DNA from 2 places in the Quadrisphaera setariae genome. Region 2 is predicted to be linked to the other one. Evidence: predicted binding sites of a transcription regulator. Region 2 holds the regulator's gene; the other holds the start of a gene.
The links. The regulator HrcA, encoded in region 2, represses chaperone genes, less so after heat shock. The targets are predictions, from matches to a motif close to GNTNGCACTCGGNNNNNCCGAGTGCNANC.
Positions count from the first base shown of each region.

Region 1: the regulator HrcA is predicted to act here: its motif matches at 3,724-3,752, upstream of FMM08_RS15855 (acetolactate synthase large subunit).

Region 1 covers NZ_VKAC01000009.1:179,871-188,137, forward strand. The annotation lists gene FMM08_RS15840 (PQQ-dependent sugar dehydrogenase) at 1-821, opposite strand, end outside; gene FMM08_RS15845 (2-hydroxyacid dehydrogenase) at 882-1,838, shown strand; gene ilvD (dihydroxy-acid dehydratase) at 1,915-3,609, shown strand; gene FMM08_RS15855 (acetolactate synthase large subunit) at 3,914-5,764, shown strand; gene ilvN (acetolactate synthase small subunit) at 5,761-6,321, shown strand; gene ilvC (ketol-acid reductoisomerase) at 6,394-7,422, shown strand; gene FMM08_RS15870 (DUF2256 and DUF3253 domain-containing protein) at 7,722-8,153, shown strand; partial or broken gene FMM08_RS24235 (SdpI family protein) at 8,253-8,267, shown strand, end outside.
Region 2 covers NZ_VKAC01000003.1:296,296-304,562, forward strand. The annotation lists gene hemW (radical SAM family heme chaperone HemW) at 1-1,301, shown strand, start outside; gene FMM08_RS06675 (DUF4870 domain-containing protein) at 1,279-1,938, opposite strand; gene FMM08_RS06680 (DUF3097 family protein) at 2,062-2,955, opposite strand; gene hrcA (heat-inducible transcriptional repressor HrcA) at 3,206-4,246, shown strand; gene dnaJ (molecular chaperone DnaJ) at 4,300-5,436, shown strand; gene FMM08_RS06695 (Gmad2 immunoglobulin-like domain-containing protein) at 5,444-6,046, opposite strand; gene FMM08_RS06700 (HIT domain-containing protein) at 6,145-6,492, shown strand; gene FMM08_RS06705 (glycoside hydrolase family 15 protein) at 6,496-8,267, opposite strand, start outside.

The DNA.
Region 1 (8,267 bases), on a different contig from region 2:
TTGCGGTGCCCCCAGGTCCACACCGGCGAGCCCTCCACCGGGTTGCCCGGCGCCGGCTGCCCGTCGGGGGTGAGGCGCAGGACCTTGCCGGTGAGGGCGGTGCGGTCCTGGGCGGTGGAGGGCGCGCTGGCGTCGCCCGTGGTCACGTAGAGCATGCCGTCGGGGCCGAACGCCAGCCGGCCGCCGTGGTGCACGGCGGCCGAGGCGATGCCCGTGAGCACCGGTTCCGGGGCGGACAGCGATCCCGGCGCCGACGGGTCCGCGCTGCCTGGGGTGTACCGCATCCTCACCACGCGGTCGTCGGTGGCCGTGGTCGTGTACGCGTACACGTAGCCGTCCTCGGCGAAGGCGGGGGAGAGGGCCAGACCGAGCAGGCCGCCCTCCCCGCGGGGCTCCACGTCCGGCACCGACCCACCCGGTCCCGGGGCCGGCACCTGCTGCGCCTGCCAGCCCGTGCCGGACTGCGAGACCCGCACCACGCGCGCGGCGTCCCGCTCGCTGACCAGAGCGCTGCCGTCGGGCATCACGACCGTGCTCCAGGGCACGTCGAGCCCGGTGACGACGTCCTGCGCGGCCTGCGGCGTCCCGCGCAGCGCGAGCCCCGCGGCCAGCGCCGCGGGCGGACCGCCCACCCCGGAGGAGGGCGCCGACGCCGAGCCCGAGGACGACGAGGACGACGACGGCGCGGGGAGCTGCTCGGTGGAGACCGGCGCCGGCGCCGCGGCGTCCTGGCCGGAGCAGGCGGAGGTCGCCAGCGCGGCGGCGAGCAGGACGGCGGGCGCGGCGCGCCCCGCGCGTCCGGCGGGTGATCGTCGGCCCATCCCCCAGGGTCACCCGGTGCAGGTCGCCGGGCCAGTCGGGGCCTGACAGGGTGGGTGCCCGTGACCGACCAGACGACCGACGCGCTGCTCATCACCCTGCCCGACACCGACTGGCAGGAGGCCCTCGCGCCGCACCTGCCCGCCGGCGTGCGCAGCCTCGTGTGGGACGTCGACTCCGACCCGCGCGAGGCCCTCGGTGACGACGCCGACCACGTCGCCTACGTGGTGCTGCCGTACATGCACCCGGCCGGCGCGCTGGAGACCGTGGCCTCGCTGCCCGCCCTGCGGCTGGTGCAGACGACGTCGGCGGGCTACGACAACCTGCTCGACCGCCTGCCCGACGGGGTGCGCCTGGCGAACGGCGCGGGCATCCACGACGCCTCCACCTCCGAGCTGGCCCTGGCCCTGGCGCTGGCCAAGCTGCGCGGCCTCGACGACGCCGTGCGCGACGCCGAGCAGGGGGCCTGGCGCCCGGTGCAGCGCCGGGCCCTGGCCGACCGCCGCGTGCTCGTGCTCGGCACCGGCGGCATCGGTGGTGCCATCGCCGACAGGCTGGAGCCCTTCGAGGTCGACCTCGTCCGGGTGGCCTCCACGGCCCGCAGCGACGAGCGGGGCCGGGTGCACGGCGTCGACGAGCTGCCCGAGCTGCTGCCCACCACCGAGGTCGTCTTCATCGGGCTGCCGCTCACCGACGCGACGCGCGGCATGGTCGACGCCGCCTTCCTCGCTGCCCTCCCCGACGACGCGCTCGTGGTCAACGTGGGACGCGGGCCCATCGTCGACACCGAGGCGCTGCTGGCCGAGCTGCGCGCCGAGCGGCTGCACGCCGCCCTCGACGTCACCGACCCCGAGCCGCTGCCCGCCGACCACCCGCTGTGGGGGGCGCCGAACGTGCTCATCGCCCCGCACGTGGGCGGCAACACCACGGCCATGCGGCCCCGGGCCCTGAAGCTGCTCCGCACCCAGGTCGAGCGGCTGGTGGCGGGGCAGGACCCGCTCAACGTGGTGATCGGCTGACGTCCGCGGGCGGGGCCGTCCGGACGGCCCTCGGGGCCGGTGGGGGCGCTCCCTACGGGACCGTAGGATCGCGGGCATGACCCAGGCCGACATGAAGCCCCGCTCCCGCCAGGTCACCGACGGGCTCGAGGCCACCGCCAGCCGCGGCATGCTCCGTGCCGTCGGCCTCGGCGACGACGACTTCGCCAAGCCGCAGATCGGCGTGGCCTCGTCGTGGAACGAGATCACCCCCTGCAACCTCTCCCTGGACCGGCTCGCCAAGTCCGTCAAGGACGGCGTGCACGCCGCCCAGGGCTACCCGCTGGAGTTCGGCACCATCTCCGTCTCCGACGGCATCTCCATGGGCCACGAGGGGATGCACTTCTCCCTGGTGAGCCGCGAGGTCATCGCCGACTCCGTGGAGACCGTCATGCAGGCCGAGCGCCTCGACGGCTCGGTGCTGCTGGCCGGCTGCGACAAGTCGCTGCCGGGCATGCTCATGGCGGCCGCCCGCCTCGACCTGGCCAGCGTGTTCCTCTACGCCGGGTCGATCCTGCCGGGCTTCGCCAAGCTCTCGGACGGCACCGAGAAGCAGGTCACGATCATCGACGCGTTCGAGGCCGTGGGCGCCTGCTCGCGCGGACTGATGAGCCGCGAGGACGTCACCGCCATCGAGAAGGCGATCTGCCCGGGCGAGGGCGCCTGCGGCGGCATGTACACCGCCAACACCATGGCGAGCGCGGCAGAGGCCCTGGGCATGAGCCTGCCCGGCTCGGCGGCCCCGCCGGCCACCGACCGCCGCCGCGACGGCTTCGCCCGCCGCTCCGGCCAGGCCGTGGTGGAGATGCTCGCCAAGGGCATCACCGCCCGCGACATCATGACCAAGGAGGCGTTCGAGAACGCCATCTCGGTGGTCATGGCCTTCGGCGGCTCCACGAACGCCGTGCTGCACCTGCTGGCGATCGCGCACGAGGCCGAGGTGGACCTCACCCTCGCCGACTTCGACAGGGTCGGCTCCCGCGTGCCGCACCTGGCCGACGTCAAGCCCTTCGGACAGCACGTCATGACCGACGTCGACAGGATCGGCGGCGTCCCGGTGGTGATGCGCGCCCTGCTCGACGCGGGCCTGCTCCACGGCGACGTCATGACCGTCACCGGCAAGACGATGGCCGAGAACCTCGCCGACATCGCCCCGCCGGACCCGGACGGCAAGGTGCTGCGGGCGCTCGAGAACCCCATCCACCCCACGGGCGGCATCACGATCCTCCACGGGTCGCTCGCCCCCGGCGGTGCCGTGGTGAAGTCGGCGGGCTTCGAGTCCGACGTCTTCGAGGGCACCGCCCGCGTCTTCGACCGCGAGCGCGCCGCGATGGACGCCCTGGAGGACGGGACCATCACCGCCGGTGACGTCGTCGTCATCCGCTACGAGGGCCCCAAGGGCGGCCCGGGCATGCGCGAGATGCTCGCCATCACCGGCGCCATCAAGGGTGCGGGCCTCGGCAAGGACGTGCTGCTCCTCACCGACGGCCGCTTCTCCGGCGGCACCACCGGCCTGTGCGTGGGCCACGTCGCGCCGGAGGCCGTGGACGGCGGTCCGGTCGCGTTCGTGCGCGACGGCGACCGCATCCGCCTCGACGTCAAGAACAAGACCCTCGACGTCCTGGTCGACGAGGCCGAGCTGGCCTCCCGCCGCGAGGGCTGGGCGCCGCTGCCCCCGGTCTACACCCGTGGCGTGCTCGCGAAGTACACCAAGCTCGTGGGGTCGGCCAGCGGCGGCGCCGTCCTCGCCTGACCGCCCTCGTGGCTCAGCCACCGGGACGGTCCGTCTCAAGGAATGAGACGGACCGTCCCGGTGGCTGACAGGGCGCGCTCGAGGGGTCTACTCTCGCGGCATGGGCACCCTCGTCGTCGTACTCGCGCAGCGCGCGAGCTGACGCCGTCGTCGACGTCCTGCCGCGCGCGACCCTCCGGAGCCTTCGGGCCGGAGGGTCTTTCCATGCCCGGCGGGAACGAGTGCCGGGCTGCTCGCACCGCCAGCCAGCACACCGGCACCGCGTCCACGCCGGACCAGCAGCACCGCAGCACCAGGAGGACCGATGAGCACCGCCAGCACGGAGGGCGCCGCCGCCCCGCAGGGCGAGCGCATGACAGGCGCGCAGAGCCTCGTGCGCTCCCTCGAGAGCGCCGGGGCGGAGGTCGTCTTCGGCCTCCCGGGCGGGGCGATCCTGCCCACCTACGACCCGCTGCTCGACTCGACGAAGCTGCGCCACGTGCTCGTGCGCCACGAGCAGGGCGCTGGTCACGCCGCCCAGGGCTACGCCGCCGCCACCGGCCGGGTCGGGGTCTGCATGGCGACGTCGGGGCCGGGCGCCACCAACCTCGTCACCGCCATCGCCGACGCCCACATGGACTCGGTGCCGATGGTCGCGGTGACCGGGCAGGTCTCCTCCAAGGCGATCGGCACCGACGCCTTCCAGGAGGCGGACATCGTCGGCATCACCCAGCCGATCACCAAGCACAACTACCTCGTGACCGACCCGGCCGACATCCCGCGGGTCATCGCCGAGGCCTTCCACCTGGCCTCGACGGGCCGCCCCGGGCCGGTGCTCGTCGACGTCACCAAGGACGCCCAGCAGGCGATGACGACGTTCTCCTGGCCCACCTCGCTGGCCGAGCTGGACCTGCCGGGCTACCACCCGACCACGCGTCCCCACGCCAAGCAGGTCCGCGAGGCGGCCCGGATGATCGCCGAGGCGAAGCGCCCGGTGCTCTACGTCGGCGGCGGCGTCATCCGCTCCGGCGCCTCCGCCGAGCTGCGGCGCCTGGTCGACCTCTCCGGAGCGCCCGTGGTCACCACCCTGATGGCCCGCGGCGCCCTGCCCGACTCCCACCCGGCCAACCTCGGCATGCCCGGCATGCACGGCACCGTCGCCGCGGTGACGGCGCTGCAGCGCGCCGACCTCATCGTCAGCCTGGGCGCCCGCTTCGACGACCGCGTCACCGGGCTGCTCTCGAGCTTCGCCCCGGGCGCGGCCGTCGTCCACGCCGACATCGACCCGGCGGAGATCGGCAAGAACCGCCGCGCGGACGTCCCGATCGTCGGAGACGCCAAGGAGGTCATCTCCGACCTCGTCCCGGCCCTGGAGGCCGAGCACACCGCGGGCCGGCGCGCCGACCTGGCGGGGTGGTGGCGCCAGCTCGACGAGATGCGCACCACCTACCCCCTCGGCTATGACGAGCCGGACGACGGCTCGCTGAGCCCCCAGAAGGTCATCCAGCGCCTGGGCGAGATCAGCGGACCCGAGACGATCTTCACGTCCGGCGTCGGCCAGCACCAGATGTGGGCCGCCCAGTTCATCAAGTACGAGAACCCCAACACCTGGCTGAACTCCGGCGGTCTGGGGACCATGGGCTACTCGGTGCCCGCGGCGATGGGCGCCAAGGTCGGGAGCCCCGGGTCCACCGTGTGGGCCATCGACGGTGACGGCTGCTTCCAGATGACCAACCAGGAGCTGGCCACCTGTGCGATCGAGGGCATCCCGATCAAGGTGGCGGTCATCAACAACTCCAGCCTCGGCATGGTCCGGCAGTGGCAGACGCTGTTCTACGACGGCCGCTACTCCAACACCGACCTGCACACCGGTGTGGGCAGGGCCAAGGGCCAGCGCGTCCCCGACTTCGTCAAGCTCGCCGAGGCGTACGCCTGCGTGGGCCTGCGCTGCGAGGACCCGTCCGACCTGGACGCCGTCATCGACAAGGCGATGAGCGTGGACGACCGGCCCGTCGTCGTCGACTTCGTGGTCCACCGGGACGCGATGGTGTGGCCGATGGTCGCCGCCGGCGTCTCCAACGACGCCATCCAGTACGCCCGCGGCCTCTCGCCCGTCTGGGACCGCGAGGAGCAGGACCCTGAGACCGGCCTGGAGATGAACGGAACCGCCCGATGAGCGCGCTCACCGCCAGCAGCAACGCCAGCAGCACCGGCAGCTCGACCACGCGCCACACCCTGTCGGTGCTCGTGGAGGACAAGCCCGCCGTCCTGGCGCGCGTCGCCTCGCTCTTCGCGCGCCGCGCGTTCAACATCCACTCCCTCGCCGTCGGGCCCACCGAGCACCCGGCGCTCTCGCGCATCACCGTGGTGGTCGACGTCGAGGACTCCCCGCTGGAGCAGGTCGTCAAGCAGCTCAACAAGCTGGTGAACGTCCTCAAGGTGGTCGAGCTGGAGCCGGAGACCTCGGTCCAGCGCGAGGTGCTCCTGGTCAAGGTCCGCGCCGACGCCACCACCCGCGGCCAGGTGCTGGACGTGGTCAACGTCTTCCGGGCGGCCGTCGTCGACGTCGCCCCCGAGGCCATGACCATCGAGGCCATCGGCGCGCCCGAGAAGAACGCGGCGCTGCTCAAGGTCCTCGACCCGTTCGGCGTGCGCGAGATCGTCCAGTCGGGCGTCGTGGCCGTCGGCCGCGGTTCGCGCTCCATCACCGACCGGGCGCTGCGCAGCGCCTAGGGCACCGGGCAGCGCCTGATGCCCGTCCGCCAGACTTCCCGACACATCCCTACTGAAGGAGTGACAGCCACCGTGGCTGAGATGTTCTACGACGACGACGCCGACCTGTCGATCATCCAGGGCCGCAAGGTCGCGGTCATCGGCTACGGCAGCCAGGGCCACGCCCACTCGCTGTCGCTGCGCGACTCCGGCGTCGAGGTGCAGGTCGGCCTGGCCGAGGGCTCCAAGAGCCGCGCCAAGGCCGAGGCCGAGGGCCTGACCGTCACCACGCCGGCCGAGGCCTCGAAGTGGGCCGACGTCATCATGCTGCTGGTGCCGGACCACGTGGCCCGCCACGTGTACGCCGAGTCCGTCGAGCCGCACCTGACCGCCGGCAAGGCGCTCTTCTTCGGCCACGGCTTCAACATCCGCTTCGGCTACATCAAGCCCCCGGCCGACGTCGACGTCGCCATGGTCGCCCCCAAGGGCCCGGGCCACCTCGTGCGCCGCGAGTACGCCGAGGGCCGTGGCGTCCCGGTGATCGTGGCCGTGGAGCAGGACGCGTCCGGGAAGGCCTGGCCGCTCGCGCTGTCCTACGCCAAGGGCATCGGCGGCCTGCGCGCCGGTGGGATCAAGACCACCTTCACCGAGGAGACCGAGACCGACCTGTTCGGCGAGCAGGCCGTGCTGTGCGGCGGCGCGTCCGCGCTGGTGCAGGCCGGCTTCGAGACCCTCGTCGAGGCGGGCTACCAGCCCGAGGTCGCCTACTTCGAGTGCCTCCACGAGCTCAAGCTCATCGTCGACCTCATGTACGAGGGCGGCCTGGCCAAGCAGCGCTGGTCGGTGTCCGACACCGCCGAGTACGGCGACTACGTCTCCGGCCCGCGCGTCATCGACGCCTCGGTGAAGGCCCGCATGAAGGACGTCCTCACCGACATCCAGAAGGGCGAGTTCGCTCGCCGCTTCATCGAGGACCAGGACGCCGGCGCGCCGGAGTTCAAGAAGTTCCGCGAGGAGCAGCAGGGCACGCAGCTGGAGAAGACCGGTGCCGAGCTGCGCAAGCTCATGAGCTGGGTCGAGACCAAGGACGACGACTACGTCGAGGGTTCTGCCGCCCGCTGACGCACCCGTGTCCCGCACAGGGCCGCCCTGCGCCGCTCCCTCGGAGTGGCACGGGGCGGCCCTGGTCTGCTCCTGCGGGACCGGGGCCACCCCGGGCCGACGGGGGACTGGAACCAGATCCCCCCAGCCTCCTGGTGGGGACGACGATGAGAGCGGGCGCGCACGACGCCGTCTGCGCGAGTGCGCCCGGCCCTGGCGGAGTCCAGGGTCAGGGAGGGCTCGGTCCTGGCCCTGGACTCCGCCAGCGCGGTGCTGCCGGGTCCGGGAGTGGCGTGGAGGCTCCCGGCGTTGGGGCAGGGGTGAGCCGAGGGTCCCGCACCAGCGCGAAGAGCGAGCTGCCCACCAAGCCGTGCGCGGTGTGCGGCCGCACCATCACCTGGCGCAAGAAGTGGGAGCGCGACTGGGAGGGCGTCCGCTACTGCTCCGACGCCTGTCGGCGCCGCGCCCGCTCGGGCTCGGCCTCCGACGTCGACGCCGCCCTCGAGGCGTCGCTGGAGCGCCTGCTGGACGCGCGATCGTCGTCGTCCTCGGTCTGCCCGTCCGAGGCCGCCCGCGCCGTCGCGGGCGAGCGGGGCCTGGAGGGGGAGGCCTGGCGCGACCTCATGGAACCCTCCCGTGCGGCAGCGCGCAGGCTCGTGGCGGCGGGGCGGGCGCAGATCACGCAGGGCGGCGCCGTCGTCGACCCCGACACCGCGAAGGGCCCGATCCGCGTCCGCCGGCCGCGGACGTGATCGGGCGCACGGTCGCCGGGGTGGACGACGTGCTGGTGCTCCCCCTGACGGTGCTCCCGGCGCTGTTCGGGGTCGGCGTCCTCCTGTGGGCCGTGCCCCGTGCCTGCGCCGTCG
Region 2 (8,267 bases):
ACGGCGACCCCGCCCCCGCCGACGGGCTCCTCCCGCCGACCGCGGCGGTCAGCGCCGCAGCCCGCGACCTCGGCGTCTACCTGCACGTGCCGTTCTGCCGCGTGCGCTGCGGCTACTGCGACTTCAACACCTACACCGCCTCCGAGCTCGGTCCGCCCGAGCTGCCCGGCGCCTCCCAGGCCGGCTACGCCGGCGCCCTCGTGGAGGAGGTGGCGCTCGCGGCACGGGTGCTCGACGCCTCGGGCCTGCCGCGCCGCGAGGTCTCCACGGTCTTCGTCGGCGGCGGCACGCCCACGCTGCTGCCCGCCGCCGACCTGGCCCGCGGTCTCGACGCCGTGCGTGAGCACCTGGGCCTGGCCGCGGGTGCGGAGGTGACCACCGAGGCCAACCCCGACTCGGTGACCCCCGCCTCGCTCGCCGAGCTCGCGGAGGCCGGGTACACGCGCGTCAGCTTCGGCATGCAGTCGGCGGTGCCGCACGTCCTCGCCGTCCTCGAGCGCACCCACGACCCCGCCCGCGTGCCGCAGGCCGTCCGCTGGGCCCGCGAGGCGGGCCTGGCCGTCAGCCTCGACCTCATCTACGGCGCGCCGGGGGAGTCGCTGGACGACTGGCGCACCAGCCTGGACGCCGCGCTCGCCTGCGAGCCCGACCACCTCTCCGCCTACGCCCTCGTGGTGGAGGACGGCACCGCCATGGCCGCCCGCGTGCGCCGCGGCGAGCTGCCCGCGCCCGACCCCGACGACGAGGCCGCCCAGTACGAGCTCGCCGACGCCGTCCTGCGCGAGGCCGGCTACGGCTGGTACGAGGTGAGCAACTGGGCGCGCACCCCCGCCGACGCCTGCCGCCACAACGTCGCCTACTGGCGCGGCCAGGACTGGTGGGGCGCAGGCCCCGGTGCGCACAGCCACGTCGGCGGAGTCCGTTGGTGGAACGCCAAGCACCCCGCCGCGTGGGCCCGCCGCCTGGCCGCCGGCACCAGCCCCGCGGTGGGCCGGGAGGTCCTCGACGACGACGCCCGCGCGGTCGAGGCCGTGCTCCTCGGCGTCCGCCTGGCCGAGGGGCTGCCGACCGCGCTCGTGCCGCCCGCCGGGCTCGCGCAGGTGCCGCGCCTCGTGGCCGACGGCCTGCTGGAACCCCCGGCGACCGGCGCAGCACGCGACGGCGCCCCCGACACCGACCAGCCGCGGCTGCGGCTGACGCTGCGGGGGCGCCTGCTGGCCGACGCCGTCGTCCGCGCCCTCCTCGGCTGGGATGGGCAGGACGACGACGCCACCGGCGTCACTTCACGAGCCGCCAGTTGACCGGGTAGCGGTAGTCGACGCCCTGGTTGGCCTTCACCGCCGCGATGATCACGAACACGAGCGCCGCGACCCCGACCGGCAGGTACAGCAGCAGGCCCAGGCCGAACGTGACCACGGAGACGACCCCGAGCGCCAGGAACACGACGTTCACGAGGATCTGGAAGTCCAGCGCCTCGGCGGCCTGGCTGCGGACGAAGTGGCCGCGGTCCTTCAGCACCAGGTAGATCACCAGAGGGCCCACGAAGGTCAGCCCGATGATCGAGCTGACGATCGACGACACGTGCGCCAGGCACGCCCACAGGCGCTGGTCCTGCGGGCTGATCTCCGCCGGGAGGGCGTAGCCCTGCTGCGGGTGGCCCTGCTGCTGGTACCCGGACTGCGGGTGGCCCTGCTGCGGGCCGGGCGCGGAGTACCCCTGCTGCCCCGGGTGCGCGTACCCCTGCTGCGGGGGCGGCGGCTGCTGGCCGTAGGGCGGGGCCTGCTGGCCGTAGGACGGGGCGGACGCTCCCGGCGCCGTCGCGGTGCCGGGCTCGGTGGGCTGCTCGCCGTAGCCGCTGCCGTACTGCCCGTGCTGCGGCGGTGGCACCTCTCCGGGCTGGTCAGGCTGGTCGGACGGCCGGCCGTGCTGCTCGGGCACTTCTCCTCCTCAGGGCCCGGGGCTGTCCGCGGACCCGCCCCCAGCGTCTCGGAAACGCGGGCGCGGCACCAGCGCCACACGCCCGGACGGCGGCCCTCGTCGTCGTCCTGCTCGGTCGAGGCGTCAGCGGTCGAGCTGGTCCCCGGTGACGAAGTCGATGAGCTCCTCCACCCGCCCGGACAGCGTCGGCTCGAGGTCGGCGATGGTCCGCACGCTGGCCAGCACCCGCTGCCAGCCGCGGGCGAGGTCGGCGGGGGTCTCGCGCGGCCAGCCGAGGGCCTCGAGCACGCCCTCCTTCCAGGGGCGCCCGCGCGGCACCACGGGCCAGGCGTCCAGGCCGAGGCGCGCCGGGCGCACGGCCTGCCACACGTCGACGTAGGGGTGGCCCACCACGAGCACGTGCTGGGCGGCGCCCGGCGCCGCCCTCAGCGCGTCCGCCACGAGCCGGGTCTCCTTGGAGCCGGTCACGAGGTGGTCGACGAGCACCCCGACGCGCCGCCCCGGACCGGGCTGGAAGTCCGCCACCGCCGCCGCGAGGTGGTCCACGCCCTGCAGGCCCTCCACGACGACGCCCTCGACGCGCAGGTCGTCCCCCCAGACCTTCTCCACCAGCTCGGCGTCGTGCTTGCCCTCCACCCAGATCCGCGACCCGCGGGCCACGCGGGCCCGAGCCCCTTCCACGGCGAAGGACCCGCTGGCGGTGCGGCCCGGGCGCAGCGGGGCCGCCCCCGAGGCCGTCCGGGCGGCGGCGGGGGGAGCGACCGGTGGCACGAGCCTCACGGGCTGGCCCTCCTCGAGGAACCCGGCGCCGAGGGGGAAGGAGCGCGTGCGGCCCTTCCAGTCCTCCAGCACCACCACGTGCACGCCGCCGGCCTTCTCGACGCGCACCACGGCGCCGCTCCAGCCGGTCTCGACGTCCTCCACCACGAGGCCGGGGGACGCGGGGACCTCGCGGCTGGCGGCGCGGGCGCGGCGGCGGCCGGTGGTGGGGTCGGTGACGGTGTCGCCGCGGCGCAGCGGCTCCCGAGCGCCCCACCCCCCGTACAGCGCTGAGGACGACGACGCGGGCGGCGCCGAGCGAGGTGCGGACGCGGGCCGGCGCGGGGGTGTCGGGGGAGTCGGCACCCGATCGACGCTACCTGCGCCTCCGGCCGGACGGCGTAGGATTGGCACTCCGCGCCGCTGAGTGCCAGAGCCCGTGCCGGGCCCGCCGCACCGGAGGCGCCGCAGCACCGACAGGACCGTCGACAGCAGGGAGGGACGCACCGTGACCGAGCCCCGGCGCCTCGCCGTCCTGCGGGCCATCGTCGAGGACTACGTCGCCACGCAGGAGCCGGTCGGCTCCAAGGCGCTGGTCGAGCGGCACGCCCTCGGGGTCTCCCCGGCCACCATCCGCAACGACATGGCGGCGCTGGAGGAGGAGGGGCTCATCGCCCAGCCCCACACCAGCGCCGGGCGCGTCCCCACCGACAAGGGCTACCGCGCGTTCGTCGACGGCCTGCCCGCCGTGCGCCCGCTGTCACCGGCGGAGAAGCGCGCCATCGACAGGCTGCTCGGCGGGGGCGGCCAGCCGGTCGACCTCGACGACGTGCTCGAGCGCACGGTCCGCGCGCTCGCGCAGCTGACGCACCAGGTGGCCGTCATCCAGTACCCGTCCCTGGCGCGGGCCCGGGTGCGGCACGTGGAGCTGGTGCAGCTGGCGCCGCGGCGCCTCGTGCTCGTCCTCATCACCGACAGCGGCCGCGTGGAGCAGCGCTCCGTGGAGGTGGCACCCGAGGCCCCCGAGGTGGCCGCTGACCTCGTGACCGAGCTGCGCGGCAGGCTCAACGCAGCCACCGCCAGCCGTCGCGCCGACGAGGCCGTGGCCGCCCTCGACGCCCTCGTCGCCAGCACCCGTCCCGAGGACGCCGCGGCCGCCGCCGCGGTGGCCGGTGCGCTGCGGTCGGCGCTGGACGCCACCCGCGAGGAGCGGATGGTGCTGGCCGGCACCGCCAACCTCGTGCGCGGCGCGGGCGGCTTCTCCGCCTCCGTCGCGCCGGTGCTGGAGGCCATCGAGGAGCAGGTGGTGGTGCTGCGCCTGCTCGCCGAGATGGCCGACGACCCCGCCAGCGGCGTCTCGGTGCGCATCGGCCGCGAGATCGTGCACAGCGGCCTGTCCGACGCCGCCGTGGTCGCCTCCGGCTACGGCTCGGGCGGCGAGGTGGTCGCCCGCCTGGGCATCCTGGGTCCCACGCGCATGGACTACCCCACCTCGATCGCCGCGGTGCGCGCCGTCGCCCGCTACCTCAGCAGGGTGCTGGCGCGGTGAGCCGCCCCGGCTCGTCCGCCGACCCCTCCCGACTCCTCAGGAGCATCTGACCCGTGCCGACCGACCACTACACCGCCCTCGGGGTCCCGCGCGACGCGAGCACCGAGGACGTCAAGAAGGCCTACCGCAAGCTCGCCCGCCAGCTGCACCCGGACGTCAACCCCGACGCCGGCGAGCGCTTCAAGGAGGTCTCGGCCGCCTACGAGGTGCTGAGCAACCCCGACAAGCGCCGCGTCTACGACGCGACCGGCAGCTCCGGCGGTCCCGGCGGCTTCGGGGGCGGCGGCTTCCCCGGCGGTGCGCAGGCCTTCGACCTAGGCGACCTGTTCGGCACCTTCTTCGGCGGCGGGGGCGGTGCCGCCCGCGGCCCGGTGCCCCGCGCGCAGCCGGGCCAGGACGCGCTGATCCGCCTCGAGGTCGACCTCGCGGAGGCGGTCTTCGGCGCCGAGCGCGAGATCACCGTGGACACCGCCGTCGTCTGCCCGACCTGCGGCGGGAACTGCGCCGCGCCGGGCACGCAGGTCCGCACCTGCGACGTCTGCCACGGCCAGGGGCAGGTGCAGCGCGCCGCCCGGTCGCTGCTGGGCCAGGTGCTCACCACCTCCCCGTGCCCCGCCTGCGGCGGCTACGGCACCACCATCCCCGACCCCTGCAACGAGTGCGCCGGTGACGGCCGCGTGCGCCGCCGCCGGACGCTGACCATCCGCGTGCCCGCGGGTGTCGACACCGGCACCCGCATCCAGCTGTCCGGCCAGGGCGAGGTCGGCCCCGGTGGTGGCCCCGCGGGTGACCTGTACGTCGAGGTGGTCCAGCGCCAGCACGACCTGTTCACCCGCCGCGGAGAGGACCTGCACGCCACGCTGCCCGTGCCGATGACCGCCGCGGCGCTGGGCACGGTGCTGGAGATGGAGACCCTCGACGGCATGCGCGAGGTCGAGGTGCGCCCGGGCACCCAGCCCGCCGAGGTGGTCGTGCTGCGGGGCCTGGGCGCGGCGCGCCTGCGCTCCGGTGGCCGCGGGGACCTGCACGTCCACATCGACGTGCAGGTGCCCAGGGGCCTGGACGACGAGCAGGCCGACCTGCTGCGCCAGCTGGCGCGGCTGCGCGGCGAGGAGCGCCCGGAGGGGCGCCTGTCGCCGGCCTCCGGCGGGGTGTTCTCCCGCCTCAAGCGCGGCTTCTCCGGCCGCTAGGCCGGCGTCAGCCGACGGTGAAGGTGACCTTGGCGGCGCCGGTGGGGACGGTGCCCTCACCGGCGGACTCGTCGGGCACCCAGACCTCGGCGGTGCACGGCGTGCAGGTGCCCTCCTGCACGGTCTGCGGGATGGAGAAGTCGCCGACCTGGCCGTTGGCGCCGGCGTCGGTGTAGCCGTCGGACAGCACCGCGCCGTCGGCCTGCGTGATCCTGTAGAGCAGCGTGCCCTCGGGCGCCGAGCCCTGGCCGACGATCCCCATCGGGCCGGCGGGGAGCCGCTCGCCCTCGGTGGGGGCGGTGATCACCACCGACGCCGACCTGCCGGTCCCGGTGGCCGCCGGCCCCGCGGCGGTGGCCGCGGACGCGCTCGCCGTGGTCGTGGCGCTGGAGGACGACGACGGCGGAGCGCTCGTGCCGGACGCGCCCGCGCTGCTGGTGCCGCCGCCGACCGGCTCCGTCTCGGGGGAGGCCTGCCCTCCGCACCCGGCCAGCAGGAGCGCGAGGGCGGCGGCGGGGACGGCCGTGCGGACCGCGAGGCGGGCGGTGCGACGGGCGGTCGTACCCGCGGTGGTGCGGCGCGCGTGCTGGGTCCGGGTCTGGGCTGGCATGCCCCGTTCCTACCGCTGCGAGCGGTCCGCGGGGGGTGGAACGCGCCGACCGCGTCGGCCGGGTGACCCGATCGTCACCCGCTGGGTACGGTCGGCGCGTGGCCCAGGACCCCGACTGCATCTTCTGCCGCATCGCCTCCGGCGACGTGCCCGCAGACGTGGTGGCGCGCACCGACCGCGTCGTCGCCTTCCGCGACCTCGACCCGCAGGCCCCGCTGCACGTGCTGGTGGTGCCCGTGGACCACCACCGCGACGTGCCGGCCCTCGCCGCCGCCGACCCCGAGGCCCTCGCCGAGCTGACCGGCACCGCCGCGCGCGTGGCCGCCGAGCTGGGCGACGGGCAGTTCCGCTTCGTCTTCAACACCGGCGCGGGCGTGGGGCAGAGCGTCTTCCACGTGCACGGGCACGTGCTCGGCGGGCGGCCGATGGGCTGGCCGCCCGGCTGAGGCTCAGCGCCCCGCGTGCTCGTGCACCGTGACGGCGGCGTTGACGAGCGCCAGGTGGCTCAGGGCCTGGGGCAGGTTGCCCAGCCAGTCGCCCGTGGCCGGGTCGACCATCTCAGCCAGCACCCCGACGTCGTTGAGCACCGGGGTCGGGCCGTCCACCAGCTGCTCCATCAGCGCGCGGGCCTCCTCGCCGCGGCCGCACAGCTGCAGCGCCGAGACCATCCAGAACGAGCACGCGACGAACGAGCCCTCCTCGGCCGCCGCGCCCGTGTACCGGTACAGGTGCGGCCCGTGCCCCAGCTCGCGGCGCAGCGCGTCCAGCGTGGAGCTCATGCGCTCCCCGCGGTCGAAGCCGCTGACCGCGTGCAGCAGCACCGAGGCGTCGAGGCGGTCGGTGCCGGGGTACCAGGTGTAGGCGCCCACCTCAGGTGACCAGCAGTGCTCGGCCACCCACTCTCGCACCAGCTCGGCCTCCGACCGCCAGCGCGAGGGGTCGCCGGGCACCTGGCCGAGCTCGGCGAGGTGGACGGCGTGGGTCAGGGCCTGCCAGCAGCCCATCTTGCTGCTCGTGTAGTGGCGGGCGGTGTGCAGCTCCCACATCCCGGCGTCGGGCTGGCGCCACCGGTCGCAGGCGACGTCGGCCGTGGAGGCGAGCAGCCGGCCGGTCTCGGCGTCCAGCGCCCCGCCACCGTCCACGTACAGGCGCAGGATGCTGAACAGGTCGCCGTAGACCCCCAGCTGCAGCTGCGAGGAGGCGGCGTTGCCGCGCACCACCGGTCCCGCGCCGCGCCACCCGGGCGCCTGCATCTGCTGCACCTCGCCGCGGGGGACCTCGCCCGAGAGCGCGTAGAAGACGTCGGGGGCGGTGCCGCGCTCGCGGATGGTGCGCAGGAGCCAGCTCACGGCGGCGTGCGGCTCCTCGCGCAGCCCGAAGCGCATCATCGCCTCGAGGGCGTAGGTGGAGTCGCGCACCCACGCGAACCGGTAGTCCCAGCACTTGCCGCCCGCCGGGTCCTCGGGCAGCGACGTGGTGGCCGCGGCGGCCATCGCCCCGCTGGGCGCGTGCAGCAGCAGCTTGAGCACCATGACGCTGCGGCGCACCGCGGCCTCCCACGGCCCGTCCCAGGAGACGGTCCGGGAGTAGGCGCGCCAGTTGTCCGCCGTCCTGTCGATGCCGGCGTCCACGGCCCGCCCCGAGGGCATCCACAGCGGCTCGGCGGCGGTGGCGACCAGCCCGAGCACCGACCGCGAGCCGGCGGTGACCTCGAGGTCCACGCGGACCTCGCGCTCGGCGTCGGTGCGGTGCAGCCGCGTGGGCCCCTGCACGTCCTCGCCGGGCTCGAGCACCTCGGCCACCACGGCCATGGTCAGCCCGTCCACGCGCAGGAGCGCCCCCGCGGAGGACCCCTGGACCCACGGGCCGGCCGTCCCCAGGCAGGTGCCGGGGCGCACGACGGCCCTCATCGGCACGCGCCCCTCGAGCCCCTCCACCCGGCGGCCCAGCTCCGCCCACGGCAGCCGGCCCGCGACGCCCGTGCTGAGCGCGTCGGTCACGCGGACCCGGCCGCTGGCCGTGGTGTACGTCGAGGCGAGCACGTTGGTGTGCGGCACGTGCTCGCGGGAGGCCGTGAAGGGCTCCACCGGGCGCAGCTCCACGCACCCGCCGTCCGCCGGGTCGAGCAGGGCCGCGAAGGCGGGGGTGTCGTCCAGGTCCGGCAGGGGCAGCCAGTCGACCTGGCCGTCGCGCGCCACCAGCGCCACGGTCCGGCCGTCGC